Regions from separate parts of the Pantoea sp. ABR1s genome, predicted to be linked through region 4. Evidence: predicted binding sites of a transcription regulator. Region 4 holds the regulator's gene; each other region holds the start of a gene.
The links. Region 4 encodes PurR, which represses purine synthesis genes. Its sites were predicted from a motif close to CANGCAAACGTTTGCNTG; they were not measured.
Positions count from the first base shown of each region.

Region 1: purE (5-(carboxyamino)imidazole ribonucleotide mutase) is a predicted target of PurR. The motif match lies at 2,031-2,048, and genes of this name have one in related genera.
Region 2: guaD (guanine deaminase) is a predicted target of PurR. The motif match lies at 2,008-2,025, and genes of this name have one in related genera.
Region 3: cvpA (colicin V production protein) is a predicted target of PurR. The motif match lies at 3,635-3,652, and genes of this name have one in related genera.

Region 1 is NZ_CM173823.1:3,047,740-3,053,659, forward strand. It holds gene cysS (cysteine--tRNA ligase) at 1-578, opposite strand, end outside; gene ppiB (peptidylprolyl isomerase B) at 791-1,285, shown strand; gene lpxH (UDP-2,3-diacylglucosamine diphosphatase) at 1,285-2,001, shown strand; gene purE (5-(carboxyamino)imidazole ribonucleotide mutase) at 2,133-2,639, shown strand; gene purK (5-(carboxyamino)imidazole ribonucleotide synthase) at 2,636-3,700, shown strand; gene ybbP (putative ABC transporter permease subunit YbbP) at 3,976-5,920, opposite strand, start outside.
Region 2 is NZ_CM173823.1:2,096,092-2,102,011, forward strand. It holds gene ACXKZD_RS09810 (DUF1161 domain-containing protein) at 1-52, opposite strand, end outside; gene ACXKZD_RS09815 (DUF1283 family protein) at 97-420, opposite strand; gene ACXKZD_RS09820 (YnfA family protein) at 700-1,026, shown strand; gene ydfG (bifunctional NADP-dependent 3-hydroxy acid dehydrogenase/3-hydroxypropionate dehydrogenase YdfG) at 1,058-1,804, opposite strand; gene guaD (guanine deaminase) at 2,206-3,534, shown strand; gene xdhA (xanthine dehydrogenase small subunit) at 3,531-4,973, shown strand; gene xdhB (xanthine dehydrogenase molybdopterin binding subunit) at 4,963-5,920, shown strand, end outside.
Region 3 is NZ_CM173823.1:1,241,055-1,246,974, forward strand. It holds gene ACXKZD_RS05860 (DedA family protein) at 1-256, shown strand, start outside; gene accD (acetyl-CoA carboxylase, carboxyltransferase subunit beta) at 401-1,315, shown strand; gene folC (bifunctional tetrahydrofolate synthase/dihydrofolate synthase) at 1,410-2,678, shown strand; gene dedD (cell division protein DedD) at 2,668-3,450, shown strand; gene cvpA (colicin V production protein) at 3,716-4,201, shown strand; gene purF (amidophosphoribosyltransferase) at 4,239-5,756, shown strand; gene ACXKZD_RS05890 (UbiX family flavin prenyltransferase) at 5,869-5,920, shown strand, end outside.
Region 4 is NZ_CM173823.1:2,300,393-2,306,312, forward strand. It holds gene ACXKZD_RS10795 (Grx4 family monothiol glutaredoxin) at 1-162, opposite strand, end outside; gene ACXKZD_RS10800 (C40 family peptidase) at 528-1,325, shown strand; gene cydH (cytochrome bd-I oxidase subunit CydH) at 1,371-1,460, opposite strand; gene purR (HTH-type transcriptional repressor PurR) at 1,742-2,767, shown strand; gene punR (DNA-binding transcriptional activator PunR) at 2,764-3,669, opposite strand; gene punC (purine nucleoside transporter PunC) at 3,777-4,979, shown strand; gene cfa (cyclopropane fatty acyl phospholipid synthase) at 5,290-5,920, shown strand, end outside.

The sequences.
Region 1 (5,920 bases), 750 kb from region 4:
GCTGGCTCATCCGCTTTGGACATTTTCCACAGCACGAAGTCCATCGGATTGCGTTTCACGTCGGCGACTTCAACACGCGCGCCCGCCTGCAACTGCTCCAGATCCTGACGCGACAGCGCGCCGTAATCGGTGTCGCTAAGCACATCGAACATCACGTCGCCGTTCTCCGCCACATAAGCGTGACCGCGAGCGATCAGCGTCTCCACCAGCTCGATAATCTCAGCGATGTGACGGGTAGCGCGCGGCTCCTCATCGGGCGGCAGAATCCCCAGCGCGGCGAAGTCGTTGTGCATCTCGCCAATCATGCGGTTAGTCAGGGTTTCGATGCTCTCGCCGTTTTCGTTGGCGCGCTTGATGATTTTGTCATCAATGTCGGTGATGTTACGTACATAATTAAGCTGATAACCGAGGTAACGCAGGTAGCGCGCCACCACGTCAAACGCCACGAACGTCCGCCCATGACCAATGTGACAGAGGTCATACACCGTGATGCCGCAAACATACATCCCGATTTTACCGGCATGAATGGGTTTGAATTCCTCTTTCTGTCGACTCAGGGTGTTATAAATCTTAAGCATTGAACGGTTCCGTTTTCGCGTGTGGTTGGCACTTTTAAGTATCCAGACATTGTGCCGTATTTTTATCGCTCGCGCGACGCAAAGCAAGCCAACTGCGCCGCGCTGCTGACGCGTCATTGGAAATTATGATATAAGAACGGTCGACAAAAAGGGGGACGCCCATCGACAGAGCGACCTCAGCAACTGATGACAACCTTTACAGGACGACAAAAATGGTAACTTTCCAGACGAACCATGGCGATATCGTAATCAAAACTTTCGATGATAAAGCGCCGGCAACCGTAAAGAACTTCCTGGATTACTGCCGTGAAGGTTTTTACGACAACACCATTTTTCACCGCGTAATCAACGGCTTTATGATTCAGGGCGGCGGCTTCGAGCCGGGCATGAAGCAGAAAGAAACCAAAGCCGAAATTCAGAACGAAGCCAGCAATGGCCTGAAAAACACCAAAGGTACGCTGGCAATGGCACGTACCTCTGCGCCGCACTCTGCGACCGCACAGTTTTTCATCAACGTAGCTGACAACGACTTCCTGAACTTCCGTGACGAAAGCGTTCAGGGCTGGGGCTACTGCGTATTCGCTGAAGTGGTTGAAGGTATGGATGTGGTCGAGAAGATCAAAGCGGTCTCTACCGGCCGCAGCGGCATGCACCAGGATGTGCCAAAAGACGACGTCGTTATCCAGAAAGTGACCGTCAGCGAGTAATGTCGCGCACGCTGTTTATCGCAGATCTCCATCTGTGTCAGGAAGAACCGGCGATTACCGCCGGTTTTCTGCATTTTTTACAGCGCGAAGCGCCCCACTGCGACGCGCTCTATATTCTCGGCGATCTGTTTGAAGCCTGGATTGGCGACGACGATCCCAATCCGCTGCATCAGCAGGTTGCCCGCGCCCTGCGCGCCCTGCCGGTTCCGGTTTACTTTATCCATGGCAATCGCGACTTCCTGATTGGCCGACGCTTCGCGCAGGCCTGCGGCATGACGCTGCTGCCGGAAGAGCAGGTGCTGACGCTCTACGGCCATCGGTTGCTGATCATGCATGGCGATACGCTCTGTACCGACGATGCGGGTTACCTGCGTTTTCGGGCCAAAGTGCATAATCCCTGGATCCAGCGGCTGTTTCTCGCGTTGCCGTTATGGATACGTAAACGTATTGCCGCCCGGATGCGCGCCGACAGTAAACAGGCCAACCAGCATAAATCCCAGACCATCATGGATGTGAATCAGGAAGCGGTCGTCGCCACTATGCTGCGCCAGCAGGTGCCGCTGTTAATCCACGGTCACACTCATCGCCCGGCGATTCATACGCTGAGCCTCCAGGGTGAAACGGCGCAACGCGCAGTGCTGGGTGCCTGGCACAGCCGGGGTTCCATGATCCAGCTCGACGCCAGTGGCATTCAGCTTATCCATTTCGACTTTTAATCTGCGGTTAAATCCACGACCTTAAGCCCGACGCAACCGTTTTCCTTGCGTGCTTCTCATGCTATTCTCGGTGCCCTTCAAAACCTGTCCGCCCGGCCAGGTCTGTTTGTTCATTCACAGGAGTTGACCGCATGTCATCCAACGCCCCGGCCCGCATCGCCATTGTTATGGGTTCCAGAAGTGACTGGGCCACCATGCAGTTCGCCGCTGAAATCCTCTCCAGCCTGGACGTCCCTTTTGATGTTGAAGTGGTCTCTGCGCACCGCACCCCGGATAAACTGTTCAGCTTCGCCGAAACGGCAGCCGACAAGGGTCTTCAGGTGATTATTGCTGGCGCAGGTGGCGCGGCACATCTGCCGGGTATGCTGGCGGCAAAAACGCTGGTGCCGGTGCTGGGTGTGCCAGTGCAGAGCGCAGCACTGAGCGGCGTCGATAGCCTCTATTCGATTGTGCAGATGCCGCGCGGTATTCCGGTCGGTACGCTGGCGATTGGCAAGGCAGGCGCAGCCAATGCCGCGCTGCTGGCGGCGCAGATTCTGGCGCTGCATGACAGTGCGCTGGCGTTACGCCTGACCACCTGGCGTCAGAGCCAGACCGATGAGGTGCTGAACCATCCCGATCCGCGGGTGGATGCATGAAGCCGGTTTGCGTACTGGGCAACGGCCAGTTAGGTCGTATGCTGCGTCAGGCGGGTGAACCCCTGGGCATCGCGGTGTATCCGGTAGGCTTAGACGCCGATCCCACCGCGCTCCCTATCGCCGACAGCGTGATCACCGCCGAAATCGAACGCTGGCCGGAGACGGCGCTGACGCGTGAGCTGGCCAGCCATCCGGCCTTTGTTAACCGCGATATCTTTCCGCGTCTGGCAGATCGTCTGACGCAGAAACAGCTGCTGGATCAGCTGGGACTGGCCACCGCGCCGTGGCAGTTGCTGGCAGATAAAAGCGAATGGCCAGCAGTGTTTGACTCGCTGGGCGAGTTAGCCATTGTGAAAAGCCGCACCGGCGGTTACGACGGCCGGGGTCAGTGGCGTCTGCGTGCCGATGATACTCACACCCTGCCGGAGGCGTGCTACGGCGAATGCATCGTTGAGCAGGGCATCAACTTTTCCGGTGAAGTCTCACTGGTGGGGGCGCGCGGTCACGATGGCCAGGTAGTGTTCTATCCGCTGACGCATAACCTGCATCAGGATGGCATTCTGCGCACCAGCGTTGCGCTGCCGCAGGCGGATCAGGCACAGCAGCAGCAGGCCGAAGCGATGCTGAGTGCGATCATGCAGGAACTGAATTACGTCGGCGTAATGGCGATGGAGTGTTTCGTTACGCCAGCTGGATTGCTGATCAATGAGCTGGCGCCGCGCGTCCATAACAGCGGGCACTGGACGCAGAACGGTGCGTCGATCAGCCAGTTTGAGCTGCATCTGCGCGCCATTCTTGGTCTGGCATTACCGCAGCCGGTGGTGTTTGCGCCGTCGGCGATGGTCAATCTGATCGGCACTGACGTGAATCTCAGCTGGCTGCAGCAGCCGCTGGTGCATCTGCACTGGTATGACAAAGAGGTGCGTCCGGGTCGTAAAGTGGGCCATCTGAATCTGACCGACAGCGATACAGAGCGGCTCAGGGCTGCCCTTAATGCGCTGGTGCCGCAGCTACCGGAAGCGTACGCCAGCGGCATCGCCTGGGCGGTTGAAAAACTGTAATCCCCGCACCTGAGTCTGGTAATGGCTTTACCAGGCAGCTCAGAAGCTTAATGCGATGGGAGCATACGCCTGGAGCAAAGCATCGGGCCGCCCGGCTAAAAACGCCGGGAGCGTTTTTGAACAACGCAAAGCGTTGGCCCGGCTACGGGCGCACCTCAGGGATGAGGAGCGTAATCGCCCGTGCTGAGCCTGCCATGGATGGCGTTTTTGCGTCTTTGCGGAGGGCGTATGCTCCCTGAGCCAGCACCTTACCGTCGAGCGCTACGGGTGCTAACTCACGCCGCATCAAACTTCCTGAACAACGCTTTCCCTTTGAGTAATCGGATCCCCAGCCAGCCACCGCACAGCGATAACAGCAGCGCGCCACACAACGGCAGCGCCAGCCACAGGGTCCAGTCAGGCTGCCACGGGAAGTCGAAAATCTTAGTCTGTAATCCCCACAGCGCCGCTTCTGCCCCCATCGCCGCCGCCACGCCGGAGACCACGCCGAGCAGGGCAAACTCACACCACAGCGTCGTACGCAGCAGGCGTTTACCGGCACCCAGCGTGCGATAGACCACCAGCTCCTGACGCCGCTGGCGCATACCGACCTGAATCTGCGCCAATAGTAGTAACACACCACAGGCGGTCACCAGCACCACCATGATCTCCAGCGCCTGGCTGACCTGCGCCAGCACCTGGCCGATCTGCCGCATAATGCTGCCGATATCCAGCAGACTCAGCGCCGGAAAAGCACGGTTAAGCTGCGCCAGCAGAACAGGATTCGCCTCCATGCGGAAGCTGGTGAGCCAGGTCTGCGGCTGGCTGTCGAGCGCGCCCGGCGGGAAGATAAAGAAGAAGTTTGGCTTCAGGCTTTCCCAGTCCACTTTACGCAAACTGGTAATGCGCGCGCTGAAGGTCTGCGTATCGCCATCGAACGTCAGGGTATCGCCGAGCTTCAGCCCCAGCCGATCGGCCAGTTCCACTTCCATCGACACTTCACCCGCTTTAGGTGGCCAGTTGCCTGCCACCAGCGGATTATGATCCGGGCGATCGGCCAGTTCCGTCAGGTTGAGCTCACGGTTCAGGGCATTATCCAGCTTCGGATCGGCCGGTTTGCCGTTGAGTTCACTGAGCCGCACCCGCGCAATCGGGTAAAAGGTCCCGGGCGTGATCTGATGCGACTGCAGGAAATCACGCACCTGCGGCACCTGATCTGCCGTCATGTTCAGCAGGAAGAAGTTCGGGCTATCCGCCGGTAACTGCTGCTGCCAGCGATCCAGCAGATCGCCACGCATTACCAGCAGCAGCGCCAGCAGCATGAACGACAGCGAAAAGGCCGCAAGCTGGCTCAGCGTCATGCCGGGCTGGCGCAGCAGCCGGTTGATCGCCAGTCGTAACGCCAGATTGCGCACTACCAGCCGACGCAGCAGCAGCAGGGTTCCCCAGCCGAGTAGTGCCAGCAATCCGGCCAGCACCACCACACCCGCCAGCAGCGCCCAGAGCATTTTACTGCCGCCAACCAGCAGCGCTAACAGCGTCACCACCACCGCGATCATCACCGGAATATAGATCTTCAGCGGCCAGAGGTTCGCCACCGCATCACGTCGCAACACCCGCAGCGGCTGCGTCGCCAGCAGCAGACGATAGGGACGCAGACCCACCAGCAGCGAAATCACAAACAACGATCCCACCGCCCAGATCCACGGCCAGACGCTCGCCGCCGGTAAGCTGGCAGGCAGCACGGGTTTCAGCATCGCCATCAGGATCGCTTCAACGCCCTGCCCCACCAGTCCACCGGCAATCGCCGCCAGCAGCAGAACCGCCAGCCACTGACCGATGATCAGCCGCTGCAACGCGCCGTGCGTCGCACCCAGGGTTTTCAGCACCGCCACCAGATCGTAGCGGCTGCGGCAATAGTGGCTCATGGCGACCGCCACGGCCGCAATCGCCAGCATCAGCGTCAGCAAGGCCGAGAGCAGCAGGAACTGCTGTGCCCGCTGCATCGAACGGCCCAGTGCATCTTCCGAGTTCTCCACGCTGATCCAGCGCTGGTCCGCTTTCAGCTGTGGTTCAATCCAGCGGTCATAGCTGGCCAGCTGATCGGGATTACCGGAAAACTTATAGCGCCAGGTGATGCGGCTGCCTGGCTGAATCGCACCGGTTTTGGCGGCATCCGCCAGATTGATCAGCAGACGCGGCGCCATCTCAAACGGGTTAAAGCCGCCATCCGGCTCCTGG
Region 2 (5,920 bases), 200 kb from region 4:
TCAGCGGCAGAGCAAATAACGCCGCGCTTAACAAAACCCTCTGTAGCTTCATCACGTCTTCCTTATGTTAGTCGTCGTCATTACTATAGCTCAAATTTACGGCGCTACCGGGCGACCGGAACGACGATCCAGACAACGCAGGGTGTTTGGCTCCCAGTAGGCGTTGAGATTGAGGCTCTGCTCGCACTTGTCGCGGGTATCAAACGCGCGATCGGTTTTATCAAACTCTTTTTCGACCCGGGTGTTCACTTTATTGCGCAGCATGCGCGTGTCATTCCATTGCTCTTTATCCTGGCGCGCTGCTTCATTGCTCAGCGCGGAACTGCCATCTTCGATAATCAGACGATTAGTATTCGCAGTGGCAGTGAATGCCGCAGTGGAGAGGAGAACCATCAGCACGGCAGGGATCATTTTTTTCATCACACTATCCTTCAGTTAACGCAAACATCGCCATCCACGACAGCGGTTGCAGCGGGCATGCTTAGAGCCTGGCTCATCAGGGGGCATTGAGGCAGAAGTCTGAACACCGACAGCGCATAACAACCGGTGCGTACAGGGTGTACGTGAGGAGGGTAAGCACTGCCCGGGTTCAGACGGACAAATAAAACAGCCTGATGGGCATGGCTATTAGTATATCATCGCCGTTTCTTTGCTCACCAGCAGTGAGTCGTTTGTTTACGTTAAGGAGAGGTAAGGATGCTGATTAAAACCGCCTTGCTGTTTTTTATTACCGCGCTGGCGGAGATTACCGGCTGCTTTCTGCCGTGGTTATGGCTGAAAAAAGGCGGCTCAGTCTGGTTGCTACTCCCTGCGGCAGCAAGTCTGGCGCTGTTTGTCTGGCTGCTGACGCTGCATCCCGCTGCCAGCGGACGGGTTTATGCCGCCTACGGTGGCGTTTATGTGCTTACCGCGCTGCTCTGGTTGCGGGTGGTGGATGGCGTGAAGTTAAGTGTGTGGGACTGGAGCGGGGCACTGATCGCATTCAGCGGCATGCTGATTATCGTCATGGGTTGGGGACGCGGGTAACGCCAGCCGTGAGGGCTGGCGCTGCAGGGAGTTAAGGTTTATGCACTTTCAGCCCCGCCAGCGTCTGGCTGACCGGCATCATCTCAAGGCTATTGATGTTGACATGTTTAGGCAGTGTGGCCACCCAGTATACGGCTTCTGTCACATCTTCCGGCGTTAAGGCGGTAGCCCCTTCGTAGACCTGACCCGCCTTGTCATCATCGCCCTTAAAGCGCACGTTGGAAAACTCTGTGCCGCCGACCAGACCCGGTTCAATGTCGGTCACGCGCAGCGCGGTGCCGTGTAAATCGGTTCGCAGATTCAGGCTGAACTGGCGCACAAAGGCTTTGGTGGCGCCGTAAACGTTGCCGCCGGCATAGGGCCAGCTGCCGGCAATTGAACCGATATTGATGATATGACCGACATCACGCTCCACCATCTGTGGCAGCAGGGCGCGGGTCATATAGACCAGGCCTTTGGTGTTGGTGTCAATCATGTTTTCCCAGTCTTCGACGTTGGCCTTGTGCGCCGGTTCGACGCCCAGCGCCAGACCGGCGTTGTTGACCAGCACGTCGATATTGCGCCATTCCGCCGGTAACTGCGCCACCGCCTCTTCAATGGCGGCACGGTTACGCACATCGAGCTGTACCGTATAAATATTCTCGCCCAGTTCATCCTTCAGCGCTTTTAAACGTTCAGCCCGTCGTCCAGTGGCAATCACTTTATGACCATTCTCAATAAAGCGACGGGTGATGCTTTGACCAAAACCGGCGGTCGCACCGGTGACAAAAATAATCATCTCACTGTTCCTTATGCCATTTTCAGAGTCGATGGCTTCACCATAGCATTTCATTTCCGCTTCTGCGCGTGGAAAAACTGCCTGACCTGTAAACGGATTTTAACGGGCAGCCAGCTGCGCCTTTTCAGGGCAGATTGCACCGTTAAAGGGCAGGTTTGCGGGTAACCCGCCATACTCAAAATGTTCAGGGCGCGCAATATTGAGTAGCAACCGTTTGCATCCGTTCCGCAAACGGTTGCTAAGCCATCTCAGTCCTTATTTGTTGCGCAACTTTCCTCTTTTAACTTATTTGACTGATATTTAAAGAATTTATTCTATTTCAATTCTGGCACGCAGGTTGCACAGGATTATTCAGATAATCATCTGCAGATATAACATCGCGCTTTCAGAAAGGACTACCCATGCTTTCAGCAACCGACACGGCGATACGCGCCAGCTTCTTTGACTTTACCGGCGTGGTGGATCGTCCCGACGACCTGGCCGGCCAGGCCCGCTATCTTGAGGATGCGGTGCTGCTGCTGCGTGATGGATGCGTAGTGGGGCTGGATAGCTGGGAGAATAGCGAGGCGATGCTGGCGGGGCATCCGGTCATCGATCTGCGCGGCAGACTGATCGTGCCGGGCTTTGTCGATACCCACATTCACTATCCGCAGACAGAGATGATTGGCGCATTTGGCGAACAGCTGCTGGAGTGGCTGAATCACTACACCTTCCCGGTTGAAGCGCAGTATCACTGTCCCGATCACGCTGCGCGGATGTCCGCCTTCTTCCTGCATCAGCTGCTTTCCAACGGCACCACCAGCGCGCTGGTGTTTGGCACCGTCCATCCGCAATCGGTGGAGGCGCTGTTCAGCGCCGCCGAAGCGCTGAACATGCGGCTGATTGCCGGGAAAGTGATGATGGATCGCAATGCGCCCGACAACCTGATCGAAACCCCTGAACAGAGCTACCAGCAGACCCGGGCGCTGATTGAGCGCTGGCACCAGCGCGGACGCCTGAGCTACGCCCTGACGCCGCGCTTTGCGCCGACCTCATCCCCACAGCTGCTGGAAAAAGTGCAGCAGCTGCGTCAGGAGTTCCCGGATACCTGGCTGCATACCCATCTCAGCGAAAACCCGCAGGAGGTCGCCTGGGTCAAAGAACTGTTCCCGGAGCGTGAAGGCTATCTGGATGTTTATCATCATCACCAGCTGACCGGCCGCCGCAGCGTCTTTGCTCACTGTCTGCATCTGGAAGAGAACGAATGGCAGTGTCTGCACGATACCGATTCATCCATTGCTTTCTGTCCCACCTCAAACCTGTTTCTCGGCAGTGGCCTGTTTAACCTGAAACGCAGCTGGCAGCAGGGGGTGAAAGTGGGGATCGGCACCGATGTCGGCGCGGGCACCACCTTTAATATGCTGCAGACCCTGGGCGAAGCCTACAAGGTGGGCCAGCTGCAGCACTACCGGCTCAGCGCGGCCGAAGCCTTTTATCACGCCACGCTGGGCGGGGCGCGCGCGCTGGATCTCGACCACGTCATCGGAAATTTCAACATCGGTAAAGAAGCGGATTTTGTGGTGCTTGACCCGGCGGTTTCTGCCCTGCAGCAACTGCGCATCGGCAACAGCAAAGATATCTGGGAAAAACTGTTTGTATTAATGACGCTCGGCGACGACCGCAATATTGCCCAGACCTGGGTAGCCGGTCGTCCGGTCTGGCAGCGCGACGCACAGGAGCAAGCCGCATGATCCAGTTTCTGTTAAATAACCAGCTGGTCAGCGAGGACGCGCTCGACCCCAACCTCACGGTGCTCAACTACCTGCGCACCCGTCAGCAACGCCCTGGCACCAAAGAGGGCTGTGCATCTGGCGACTGTGGCGCCTGCAGTGTGACTCTGGGCAAAGCCGTAGGGGGAACAATGCAGTATGAAACGGTCAACAGCTGCCTGACGCTGGTCTCCGCGTTACAGGGCAAGCAGCTGATTACGGTTGAGGATCTGCGTCACGGCCGCGCACTGCATCCGGCGCAGCAGGCGATGGTCGACTGCCACGGTTCGCAATGCGGATTCTGCACGCCAGGCTTTGTGATGTCGCTGTTCAGCCTGCAAAAAACCGCTTCGGGCTGGGATCGCCATCAGGCGGAAACTGCGCTGGCGGGCAACCTCTGCCGCTGTACCGGTTACCGGCCGATTATGGCCGCCGCCGAACAGCTCTGCTCGCAGCCGGTGACAGACCAGTTCGATCAAGGTGCCGCCGCAACCGTGCAGCGGCTTGAGGCGCTGGCAACCCCGGAGATGCAGGAATTAGGGGGTGAGGGCCGCCGTTGCTTCCTGCCCAAAACCCCGGCTCAGCTGGCGGCGATCTATCTGGCACATCCCGAGGCGAGGCTGATTGCCGGTGGCACCGATCTCAGCCTGCAGATTACCCAGCAGCATAAAAGAATACCGTTGCTGATTGCGCTGGAGCAGGTTGCCGCGCTCAAAGTCTGCAGCGAATTTGATGATCACTACCTGCTGGGCGCAGGGGCTTCGCTGCAGCAGGTCAGCGAATTTCTTGCCAGCCGCATTCCCAGCGTCAGCGAGATGCTGCAACGCTTTGCCTCGCTGCAAATCCGTCTGCAGGGCACATTAGGCGGCAACATCGGTAACGCTTCCCCCATTGGCGACGCCTCGCCGGCGCTGCTGGCCTTAAACGCCAGCCTGTTGTTACAGCGCGGTGAGCAGCAGCGCAGCCTGCCGCTGGATCAGTTCTTTACCGGCTATCGCCAGACCCGGCTCGAAAAAGGGGAGTTTATTCGCGCCATTCGCATCGATAAAGTGACGGTGTCACCTGATTTTGTGGCCTGGAAAGTGTCCAAACGGCTGGACGATGATATCTCCGCCGTGTTCGCCGCTTTTAATCTGCAGATTGAACAGGGCGTAGTCAGTAGTGCCCGCATCGCCTTTGGCGGCATGGCGGCCACACCGCAGCGTGCCCGTCACTGTGAACAGGCATTCATCGGTCAGCCACTGAATGCCGTGACGGTGTCACGCGCAGCCGCGGCGCTGGCAGAGGATTTCCAGCCGCTCTCCGATTTCCGCGCCAGCAGTGACTACCGTCTGCAGGTCGCACGCAACCTGCTGCGCCGCTACTGGCATCGCCACAACGGCGAAATAACCTGTATTGAGGTGGCCCGCTATGTCTCATAACCGTCCTGAACTCAACGAAGAGGTCATTAAGGCGCAGTATGCCGCTGATTTACAGAGCGGCGTCGGTCGCAGTAACCGCCATGAGAGCGCGGAAAAACATGTCTCCGGCGAGGCGCGTTTTATCGATGACAAGCCAGAGCTGCCGGGTCTGCTGCATCTCTGTCCGCGCCTGAGTGAGTATGCTCATGCGCGCATCCTGCATATTGATGTGCAGCCCTGTTATGCCGTTCCCGGCGTCGTCAGCGTCCTGACCTGGCAGGATGTGCCGGGCATCAATGATGTCGGGCCGCTGGAGCCGGGCGACCCGCTGCTGGCCCATGACAAAGTAGAGTATCTGGGACAGATCGTGATCGCGGTGGCGGCGGAATCCCCTGAAGCTGCCCGTCTTGGCGCGGCCGCTGCGGTAATTGAATATGAGGTGCTGGAACCGCTGCTGGATGTGGAACAGGCGCTGGCACATGGCAGCTTTGTGCAGGAACCTCACATTCACCAGCGCGGTGATGTGGAAGCGGCCCTGGCGCGTGCGCCGCATCGGGTCAGCGGGGCGTTTCACATTGGCGGCCAGGAGCATTTCTATCTGGAAACCCAGACGGCAATGGTTATTCCCGGTGAAGATCAGCAGTTGCAGGTCTTCTCCTCAACCCAGAACCCCACCGAAGTGCAGAAACTGGTGGCGGAAGTGATGGGCATCAGCCTGAATCAGGTGACGATAGATATGCGCCGGATGGGCGGTGGCTTTGGTGGTAAAGAGACGCAGGCGGCCGGTGTCGCCTGTCTCTGCGCCATCGTGGCGCGCCAGACCGGCCGGGCGGCGAAGATGCGGCTTTCACGTCGCGACGATATGCGCGTCACCGGCAAACGCCATCCGTTCTTTGTGCGCTACGAAGCGGGCGTTGAAGAGGATGGGCGTCTGTGCGGCATCAAAATCGATCTGGCCGGAAACTGCG
Region 3 (5,920 bases), 1.1 Mb from region 4:
GATCGTGCGAACCTTTGCGCCGTTTGTTGCCGGTATGGGCCATATGTCCTATCGCCACTTCGCGCTGTTCAACGTAACGGGTGCGCTGCTCTGGGTGCTGCTGTTCTCCTATGCCGGCTACCTGTTTGGCGATCTGCCGGTGGTGCAGGAAAACCTGAAGCTGCTGATTGTGGGCATTATCCTGGTCTCGATTCTGCCAGGTGTGATTGAAGTCTGGCGTCATCGCCGTCAGGCTAAGCAGCAGAAGCAGCCGTAAGGCTGCGCTCAGGGGTAAGACCAGATTTTTATCCACAGTCTGAACAGGTTGTGGTTTAATGAGCGACATTTACCGTCTGCTGAAGCGGTTTTCAGCAGTATCAAGACGACTGGACCAGGTCAGTTTTAAACAGAAAGGTCATCAATGAGCTGGATTGAACGCATTCTTAATAAAAGCACCGGAACGCCTGTGCGCAAAGCCAGTATCCCGGAAGGGGTCTGGACCAAGTGTGACAGCTGTGGTCAGGTGCTCTACCGCGCCGAGCTGGAGCGTAATCTTGAGGTCTGCCCGAAGTGTGACCATCACATGCGGATGCACGCCCGTGAGCGCCTCGGCAGTGTCCTCGATCAGGGCACGATGGTTGAGCTGGGTAGTGAACTTGAACCTAAAGATCTGCTCAAGTTCCGTGACTCCAAAAAGTACAAAGATCGTCTGATCGCGGCCCAGAAAGACACCGGTGAGAAAGATGCGCTGGTGGTCATGAAAGGTCAGCTGCACGGCATGCCGGTTGTTGCGGCAGCCTTTGAGTTTGCCTTTATGGGCGGTTCAATGGGCTCTGTGGTCGGTGCGCGTTTTGTACGTGCGGTTGAGCAGGCGTTAGAAGATAACTGCCCGCTGATCTGCTTCTCCGCCAGCGGCGGGGCGCGTATGCAGGAAGCGCTGCAGTCGCTGATGCAGATGGCGAAAACCAGTGCGGCACTGGCAAAAATGCGTGAGCGCGGTCTGCCTTATATTTCCGTGCTGACTGACCCGACTATGGGTGGTGTTTCGGCCAGTTTTGCCATGCTGGGCGACCTCAATATTGCGGAACCTAAAGCACTGATTGGCTTTGCCGGCCCACGCGTTATTGAGCAGACCGTGCGTGAAAAACTGCCGCCGGGCTTCCAGCGCAGTGAGTTCCTGATTGAAAAGGGCGCGATTGATATGATCATTCGCCGTCCGGAAATGCGCTACAAACTGGCAAGCCTGCTGGCAAAAATGATGAACCTGCCGGCACCGCTGCATGATGGTGAACAGTCCGCTCCGGCGACGACTGAATCGGAAAGCAACGAGGCCTGACAGGAGATAGAGAGGTGCGTCCAAAGCACCTCTTACCAATGCACCGTATACCGCAGCAGCAGCCTGCCAGGTATAAATAAGCAAAACGGGACATATGGACAATCTTCACCTTCCCCAAGCCACGTCGCCTTTGGCCACGTGGCTTTATTATCTTGAGCACCTGCATACTCAGGCCATTGAACTGGGTCTGGACCGTATTCGTCAGGTAGCGCTTCGTCTCGACCTGCTGAAACCCGCTCCTTTTGTCTTTACCGTGGCCGGTACTAATGGCAAAGGCACCACCTGTCGCACCCTGGAAACGCTGCTGATCACCGCGGGTTACCGCGTTGGCGTGTACAGCTCACCGCATCTGGTGCGCTATACCGAGCGCGTTCGGGTTCAGGGAGAGGAGCTGAGTGAAGCGCAGCACTGCGCCAGTTTTGCGGAGATTGAAGCCGGACGTGCAGATATTTCGCTGACCTATTTTGAATTTGGCACGCTCTCTGCGTTGAATCTGTTCCGCCAGTCGCAGCTGGATGTCGTGATCCTCGAAGTCGGCCTCGGTGGACGGCTGGATGCGACAAACATTGTGGATGCCGATGTCGCGGTGGTCACCAGCATTGCACTCGATCACACCGACTGGCTTGGCCCGGATCGCGAAAGCATCGGGCGTGAAAAAGCCGGTGTGTTCCGGGCGGGAAAACCTGCGGTAGTGGGTGAACCAGATATGCCGCAGAGTATTGCCGTGGTCGCACAGGAAAAAGGTGCGCAGCTGTTGCAGCGCAACCGTGACTGGTCGTGGCATGCGCAGGCAGAAAGCTGGTCACTGCGTGATGCGACAGGTGAGCTGAACGATCTGCCGCTGCCGCAGGTGCCGCTGCCTAACGCGGCGACCGCGCTGGTGGCGCTGCGGGTCTCCGGGCTTGAGGTCAGTGAGGCGCAGATTCGCGCCAGCCTGCCGCTGGCGATGCTGCCAGGCCGTTTTCAGACCCTCAGCGAATCACCGCGCGTTATTCTGGATGTCGCCCATAACCCGCATGCGGCAGCATATCTGGCGTCGCGGCTGGCTGCACTGCCGAAACGCGGCAAAGTGCATGCCGTGGTGGGCATGCTGCATGATAAAGATATCGCCGGAACGCTGGCGGCGCTGGCACCGGTGGTCGATGCCTGGTACTGCGCGCCCCTCGAGGGTCCGCGCGGCGCCAGTGCTGAGCAACTGCTGAACAACCTGCCGCAGGGCGAGGCTTTTAGTTCGGTTGAGCTCGCCTGGCAGCAGGCACGCCAGAGGGCAGCGCCGCAGGACATTGTGCTGGTCTGTGGTTCATTCCACACCGTTGCACAGGTCATGGAATCGATTGAAACGGAGAAAGGACGTGGCAAGTAAGTTTCAGAACCGTTTAGTCGGCACCGTTATTCTGGTCGCCGTTGGCGTGATTGTGCTGCCAGGGCTGCTGGATGGTCAGAAAAAGCATTACAAAGAGGAGTTCGCCGCCATTCCGCTGGTGCCGAAACCTGACGATCAGCAGGACAGCGAAATGGTGCCGCCGGTAACCCAGTCGCTGCCGGCACAGCCGCCGGAAGGCGCGGGCAATGCGGTCAGCAGCAGCAATGGCAACGGTAAAACCAACGCTACGGCAGAGCAGGGTCGGACTCAACCGGAAGACGAGAGCGATCCGGTAGTGGTCTCGCCGCCGCCGGTCCATCAGTCTGTGCCCGCACAGACGGTGACGAAGCCGAAGGTCGTTGAGCAGCAGAAACCGAAAGTAACAGAGCAGCCTAAGCAGAAGCCGGTCGAACAGCAGAAGCCAAAAGTCGTGGAGCAGCCTAAACCTAAACCGGTTGAACAGCCTAAAGTGGTCGAACAGCCGAAGCAGGAAGAGCCGCCGAAAACTGCAGAGACGACAGCGCCGGCAGGGCAGGCTTATGTGGTGCAGTTAGGTGCGCTGAAAAACGCCAGCAAAGTGAATGAGATTGTCGCGCAGCTGCGGCTGTCGGGCTATCGCGCCTTTACCGTTCCTTCAACGCCAGTACAGGGTCAGATCACCCGCATTTACGTTGGGCCTGATGCGTCGAAAGCCAAAATGCAGAGTGCGGTTGGCGAGCTGAAAAGTATCTCAGGACTGGGCGGTGTCGTGAAACCCTACAGCGCCCGCTAAAACGGGCGATTGGCGCTGCCGATAGCAGTAACAGGCAGCGTCTTTTACCCCTCAGGCAGCGCGTTTAATGCGCGCTGCCGCGAAAAAAATTGACGATTTTCAACGGCCTGTCCGGCTGAGAATCACCCGGGCGATAGCGTTTTTTTTCATCGCCTTTTTTATGGATGCAGAAAAAGAAAACCGCTACGCAAACGTTTTCTTTTTCTGTTAGAATGCGCCCCGAACTGGATGCAGGGGTGCAATTGCACTGGCGCTGGAAGAGTTCATGATCTGGATTGATTACGTCATTATTGCGGTAGTTGGTTTTTCGGCTCTGGTCAGCCTGGTCCGTGGGTTTGTCCGTGAAGCCTTATCTCTTGTTACCTGGGGATGCGCGTTTTTTGTCGCCAGTCATTACTACGCCTACCTTGCAGTCTGGTTTACAGGTTTTGACGACGAACTGGTTCGTAACGGTATCGCCATCGGTGTGCTGTTTGTGGCAACCCTGATTGTGGGGGCCATTGTGAACTACGTTATCGGCACGCTGGTGGAAAAAACCGGCCTGTCGGGAACCGACCGGGTGTTGGGCGTCTGTTTCGGGGCATTGCGTGGTGTGCTGATCGTAGCCGCTTTGCTGTTCTTCCTCGATACATTCACTGGGTTTTCCAAAAGTCCGGACTGGCAACAGTCTCAACTCATTCCCGAGTTCAGTTATATAATCAGGTGGTTTTTTGATTACCTGAAAAGCACGTCGAGTTTTTTACCCCGGTGATGTGACCGGGAGTGCGGCTTAATGAGGAAATGACAACATGTGCGGTATTGTCGGTATCACCGGTTTCATGCCGGTCAACCAGTCGATCTATGACGCGTTAACGGTGCTCCAGCACCGCGGGCAGGATGCCGCAGGCATTTGTACTATCGATGCGCTGAAATGTTTTCGCCTGCGAAAGGCAAACGGCCTGGTCAGCGACGTTTTCGAAGCACGCCACATGCAGCGTCTGCAGGGCAATATGGGGATCGGTCACGCGCGTTATCCAACCGCGGGAAGCTCCAGTGCCTCTGAAGCGCAGCCATTCTATGTAAACTCCCCGTATGGCATCACCCTGGCGCACAACGGTAACCTGACCAACGCCCATGTGCTGCGTAAGCACCTGTTTGAAAAGGGCCGCCGTCACGTTAATACCACCTCAGATTCTGAAATCCTGCTGAACATCTTTGCGCAGGAGTTAGATCGTTTCCAAAACGATCCGCTGACAGCCGACAACATCTTTGCTGCGGTTGCTGCCGTGCATCAGCAGGTGCGCGGAGCCTATGCGGTAGTGTCGATGATTATCGGCCACGGCATGGTCGCCTTCCGTGATCCTAACGGTATCCGTCCGCTGGTGCTGGGCAAGCGCGTTATCACTGATGGCCGCACCGAATATATGGTCGCCTCCGAGAGCGTGGCGCTGGATACGCTGGGCTTTGAGTTCATCCGTGACGTTGCACCGGGTGAAGCGGTTTATGTGACTGAGGCGGGCCAGCTGTCTACCCGCCAGTGCGCTGAAAATCCGAAAAGCAATCCGTGCCTGTTCGAGTATGTCTATTTTGCGCGTCCCGACTCCTTCCTCGACAAAATCTCGGTCTACAGCGCCCGTGTTCGTATGGGCACCAAGCTGGGTGAGAAAATTGCGCGCGAGTGGGAAGATCTCGATATCGACGTTGTGATTCCGATTCCTGAAACCTCCACCGATATCGCGCTGGAAATTGCACGTATTCTCGACAAACCCTATCGCCAGGGCTTCGTGAAGAACCGGTACGTTGGCCGTACTTTTATCATGCCGGGCCAGCAGTTACGCCGCAGCGCGGTGCGCCGCAAGCTCAACGCTAACCGCGCCGAATTCCGTGATAAAAACGTGCTGCTGGTGGATGACTCTATTGTTCGCGGTACCACCTCAGAGCAGATTATTGAGATGGCGCGTGAAGCGGGCGCAAAAAGGGTTTATCTGGCGTCAGCGGCGCCGGAAATTCGTTTCCCGAACGTCTACGGTATCGATATGCCCAGCGCCACGGAACTGATTGCGCATGGCCGTGAAGTGGAAGAGATTCGCCAGCTGATTAAAGCCGATGCGCTGATCTTCCAGGATCTGGACGATCTGATCGAAGCGGTTCGCGAAGAGAATCCGGACATTGCACAATTTGAGTGCTCGGTGTTCAACGGCATTTACGTGACGAAAGATGTCGATCAGCAATATCTGGAGTATCTCGAGTCGCTGCGTAATGATGATGCCAAAGCGCTTCAGCGGCAGAACGAAGTCGAAAACCTCGAGCTGCACAACGAAGGCTGATACCTTCAGCAGGCGGGCAGCATAAAACAGGGCGGGAGCAATCCCGCCCTGTTTGTTTTCAGAAACCCGCAGGCCGCGTATGATGGCCCATTGGCTGAAATAAGGTTGGAATATGAAACGACTCATCATTGGCATCTCTGGCGCAAGCGGGGTGATCTATGGCG
Region 4 (5,920 bases):
CTGCAGAATATCCACGTAAGCAAAACGCTCACCGCAGGCTGAGAGCGCCTGCACCGCCTGTGCAGAGAAACCGCAGCTTGGCAGTTTCGGGGAACCTTTCATGTACAGCAGGATCGGGTTTTCTGCGATCTGGCGCTGAATTTTTTCTACAGTACTCATAATTGCCTTCCTTAATTCGTCACATCGTGTTTGTTTATTGTAGCGACTTCGCAGCGTGACTGAAAACGAGATTTTGATCGCTGCCCGATTAAATCGCCATCATTGTTAAGTCCTGCTCCGGGACACCTGAATTCCTGATTATTAACAGCAGGTAACAGATTAATAATTCGTAATAATTTCGTTGATATAAGACGCTGAAAATGTTCATTTTCAGCACAATTGCGTGGGTTGCAAAGATTAATATTAAAAGGCATTACAGTTTTTAAAAGAACTGGACTAGAATGGCCTGGGCGCTGATCCTGGATCAGATTAATCTCAACTTTGTCGCGGTGCGTAGTGGCCCTGACAACTTAACTAATCAACGGACTATGCGTTTAATCATTACGTTTTTCATGCTGGCCTTTGCGCAACTGTTTTTCAACATCGCCGCTGCGTCGCCTCACGCGCCGGTGAACGTCAGTACGCATAAAGCAGAGAAAAAGAGTGCGCGCGACGATGAGCGTCGCAAGCGTCGCCCGGTCAAAACGGTGACGAAAAAGACTCGCCTCAGCCCGGTTCAAAAACTAAAAACAAAAAAACTGAAAAAAGTCGAACTCACCGCTAAACAGACGCCTGCTAAGAAGACCTCGCTAAAAACCGCCCGTCTCAGTAAGAACAAAGAGAAAAAACGTTATGGTCATCAACGCCTGCTGAAAACCGCTGAGGTCACCACCAGCGAGACCGGCACGATTAAGATGAGCAAATCTCACCGTCAGCGCTACCAGAAGGCCCGCGAAACCGCGATGACCAAGCTGATGGGTCAGTTGGGTAAACCCTATCAGTGGGGCGGCACCTCTCCCCATACCGGTTTCGATTGCAGCGGCCTGGTCTGGTACGCCTATAAAGATCTGGTGAAGTTTAAGATCCCACGTACCGCTAACGAGATGTACCACCTGCGTGACGCCGCGCCGATCAAGCGTGAGTCGCTGGAGAAAGGCGATCTGGTCTTCTTCCGTATCAATGGTCGTGGTACTGCGGACCATGTCGGCGTTTACCTGGGTGATGGCAAGTTTATCCAGTCGCCACGCACCGGCAAAGATATTCAGATCAGCGCGTTAGGAGAAGATTACTGGCAGCGCCACTATATTGGTGCCCGTCGGGTGATGACGCCGAAAACCATACGCTGAGCAGCAGAACAACCAGAAGAGAGCCGGGATAATCCCGGCTTTTTTTTAGTGCAGAATAGCGGTAAAACTAAAGGCCACAATCATCAGCAGACAGCCCGCGGTGGTCATTAAAGCCAGTTTAAGATCGGTACTCATTGCTTGCTCCTTAGTCACACAATCAGTAGGGGTATCGCATTTTCCCACAGGGGCCGGTAAAAATCTCGTTTTATCCGTTCAGCCTTGTTAGAATCCCGCCTTTGTTGCGCAACGCGCGCAACCCTGATTCCGTTTGCGCACGTTTTCAGGCGTTTTTACGCCGCCAGCGGCCTGTTTCCTGGCCAGGAAAGCTGCATTTTTGCGGAAAAAACCCTGAGCAGACGCAAACGTTTAACACTACGCTTATCATAGAGTTAGATAAGCACTGGAGTCCGATTTTCATGGCAACAATTAAAGATGTGGCGAAACGCGCTGGCGTCTCAACGACCACCGTTTCGCACGTCATCAATAAAACCCGCTTTGTGGCTGAAGAGACGCGCAACGCGGTCTGGCAGGCGATTAAAGAACTGCACTACTCGCCGAGCGCCGTGGCGCGCAGCCTGAAAGTGAACCACACCAAGACGCTGGGCCTGCTTGCCACCTCCAGCGAAGCACCCTATTTCGCTGAAATTATCGAGGCGGTTGAAAATCACTGTTTTGACAAAGGCTATACGCTGATTCTGGGTAATGCGCATAACGATCTGCAAAAACAGCGCGCCTATCTCAGCATGATGGCGCAGAAACGCGTCGATGGGCTGCTGGTGATGTGCTCTGAATATCCGGACGATCTGCTGCAGATGCTGGAAGAGAACCGCAATATCCCGATGGTGGTGATGGACTGGGGCGAGTCGCGCGCCGACTTCACCGACACGGTACTGGATAATGCTTTCCAGGGCGGCTATCTGGCGGGACGCTATCTGATTGAACGCGGACACCGGGATATTGGTGCAATCCCCGGCCAGATGGAGCGTAACACCGGTGGCGGACGTCATGCCGGTTTCCTGAAGGCGATGGAAGAAGCGGGTATTCAGCCACGCGCCGAGTGGATTGTGCAGGGTGACTTTGAGCCGGAGTCAGGCTATCAGGCGATGCAGCAGATCCTGTCGCAGAAGCAGCGTCCGACTGCTGTGTTCTGTGGCGGTGACATCATGGCGATGGGCGCAATTTGCGCCGCCGACGAGATGGGTTTGCGTGTCCCCCAGGATATTTCGGTGATCGGCTATGACAATGTGCGCAACGCCCGCTATTTTGCACCGGCCCTGACCACAGTGCATCAGCCTAAAGCCCAGCTGGGTGAGAAAGCGCTGGAAATGCTGCTGGACCGCATTACCAGTAAGCGCGAAGTGTCACAAACGATTGAGGTCCATCCCACGCTGATTGAGCGCCGTTCCGTGGCCGATGGCCCGTTCCGCGACTATCGCCGTTAATGCTCGCTTAACCACTCCTGATTAAGCGTTTGCGCATCACCCAGATAGCTGAGCAACCAGCCTGTCGCCGGTGATGCGCGATCCTCTGCCCAGCTGACGCAGCATGGGCTGTCCGGAAACGCCACCGGCAGCGTCAGTTCAACCAGCTCGCCGCTGTCGAGCAGTGGCCTGGCCAGGTGACCCGGCACCATCGCCACACACAATCCTGCCTGCACGCACTCCAGCCCGGTTTGCCACTCCGGCACCACCAGCCGGCGCTGGTTATCCAGCGTCCATGTCATACGACGCGGCAGTGCGCGAGAAGTATCTTCCAGCACCAGGGAGGGCCAGCTCCGCAGCGTGTCATCATCTATCTGGCTCGCCTGTGTCAGAGGATGGTCGGGCGCAACCACGCAGCGCCAGTTAAGCGTGCCCATATCCCGAAAAGCAAAACGTCCGCCCACCGGTATCGCCTGAGTGGCACCAATCGCCACTTCCACCCGGCCATCGGCCAGCGCATCCCAGACGCCGTTAAAGACTTCATAGCTGATGATCAGCTCCATATCGGGAAAGTGGCGATAGAAATCTTTGACCAGTTGTCGGGTGCGCTGAGGTTTTGCGATACGGTCAACGGCAATGCTTAGCTGGCCGCGCCAGCCGTTAGCCAGCTGCTGACACTGTCGCCGGGTGGCAAGCATTTTTTTGATGACGCTGCGCCCTTCCCGGACAAAATGCTCACCCGCCGGGGTCAGAACCACTTCGCGATGCTGCCGTTCAAACAGCGGTACCGCCAGCCAGTTTTCCAGCTGACGCACCGTATAGCTGATGGCAGAGGGCACCCGATGTAACTCCTGCGCGGCGGCGCTGAAGCTCCCCCCACGGGCGACAGCGTCAACCACTTCTAATGCATATTCTGACCACATAATCTGCCTTCAAAAATTTTAACAGCCATCGGCAAATATTACCGTTTCACAGCAGCAAACGCACCTTTTACACTCTGCCGCGTTTATCCTGCAAAAATGAGAATCAGATGCTGTCGAATAAAGGATTTATGCTCTACCTTGCCCTGCTGAGCATGCTGGGCTTTTTAGCCACTGATATGTACCTGCCCGCCTTTGGTGCGATGCAGCAAACCTTTAACACTTCACCCGGTCTGATCAGCGCCAGTATGAGTCTCTTCCTGGGCGGCTTCGCCGTGGGTCAGCTCTTCTGGGGACCGCTTTCCGATCGCATCGGTCGTAAACCGGTGCTGCTGTCCGGACTGGCCATGTTTGGCGCTGGCTGCGCAGGCATGCTGTGGGTGAACGATATCTATCTGATGCTGGCGCTGCGTTTTGTCCAGGCGATTGGCGTCTGTGCCGCTGCCGTAAGCTGGCAGGCGCTGGTGGTGGATCGCTACCCTGCAGCGCGCGCTAACAAAGTCTTTGCCACCATTATGCCGCTGGTTGCGCTCTCTCCGGCGCTGGCTCCGCTACTGGGTGCCTGGCTGATCGGCCACTTCCACTGGCGTTCGATTTTCCTGGTGCTGACCCTGATTGCAGTGGCGTTGATTCTGGCCACGCTGCGTCTGCCCACCGTGCGCAAGGCAGCGGGAGAAAAAGGTGCGCAGCCGGGCTTTTTCACGCTGCTTAAATCACGGGTCTACAGCGGCAACGTGCTGATCTACTCCGCCTGCTCCGCCAGCTTCTTTGCCTGGCTGACCGGATCGCCCTTTATTCTGGCGGATCTGGGTCTGTCGCCCGCCGATATCGGTCTGAGTTATGTGCCCCAGACGCTCGCCTTTTTAATTGGTGGCTTCGGCTGTCGCACCCTGCTCAACCGCTTTAACGGCGCACAGTTGCTGCCCTGGCTGCTGGCCGTCTACAGCCTGAGCATTCTGGCGCTGTTTGCTGTTGCGCTTGCTGGCAGCAGCACGCTGGTGAGTCTGATGGTACCGTTCTGCGGTATGGCGCTGGCTAACGGCGCGATCTATCCGATTGTGGTGTCCAGTGCGCTGATGCCCTTCCCGACCGCTACCGGTAAAGCCGCTGCGTTGCAGAACACACTGCAGTTAGGACTCTGTTTCGCTGCCAGCCTGGCGGTATCGGCCGGCTTAACTCAGCCGCTATTTACCACCACACTGATGATGACGGTGACAATTGTGCTGGCGCTGATGGGTTACGCCATGCAGCGTGCCGCAAGCGCACAAACTGTTGTTGCCTCTGCGCAAACTGCCTGCCAGGATAATCAGTGACACACTGACTTTTTAGTTAGCGCCCTAACAATAAGTTATTGAATATTGACCCGCGTGAGCATATACTCATCCGGGTCAACAAATCTGTAATAAATCAACAATATAATAACGTAATAATCTGATTGGCACCCTGCTGCCGGGACGGTATTCGCGCGCGTTATTCTCACCTTACCCGACCTGCTGCAGGCTGTTCCAGTCCTCTGTATCACACAGATAACCGGTTTGCGGAGCCATCCGCATCGTTTCTCATTGCCTGAATAAATTGGCTACTCTTTGTTCAGGTTCAGATTGGACAGGTGGTGGAAAATCTATGAGTTCATCTTATGCAGAAGAAGTGAGCCTCGAAGAAAACCATTGGTATCGCATCGTTCATGAGCTGCTGGAAAAAGCGGATATCGAAATTAATGGTTCACGTCCCTGGGATATTCATATTAATCATCCTGGTTTTTTTAAACGTGTTCTGCAGGAGGGCTCTCTTGGGCTCGGTGAGAGCTATATGGATGGATGGTGGGAGTGTGACCGGCTGGATATTTTCTTCCACCAGGTACTTAAACATAAACTCGATCAGCAGCTGCCTCATCACTTCAAAGATACGCTGCGCATTGCCGCCGCACGCTTAACCAATATGCAGTCAAAAAAACGGGCGTGGATTGTCGGTAAAGAGCATTACGACCTGGGCAACGACCTCTTTTCACTGATGCTCGATCCCTATATGCAATACTCCTGTGGCTACTGGAAAGAGGCGACGACACTGGCGACGGCGCAGGAAGCCAAGCTGGATATGATCTGCCGTAAATTAGCGCTGGAACCCGGAATGTCACTGCTGGATATCGGCTGTGGCTGGGGCGGACTCGCGGAATTTGCCGCACGTCATTATGGCGTTAAAGTGCATGGCGTGACGATTTCCGCCGAACAACAGAAACTGGCGCAGCAGCGCTGTA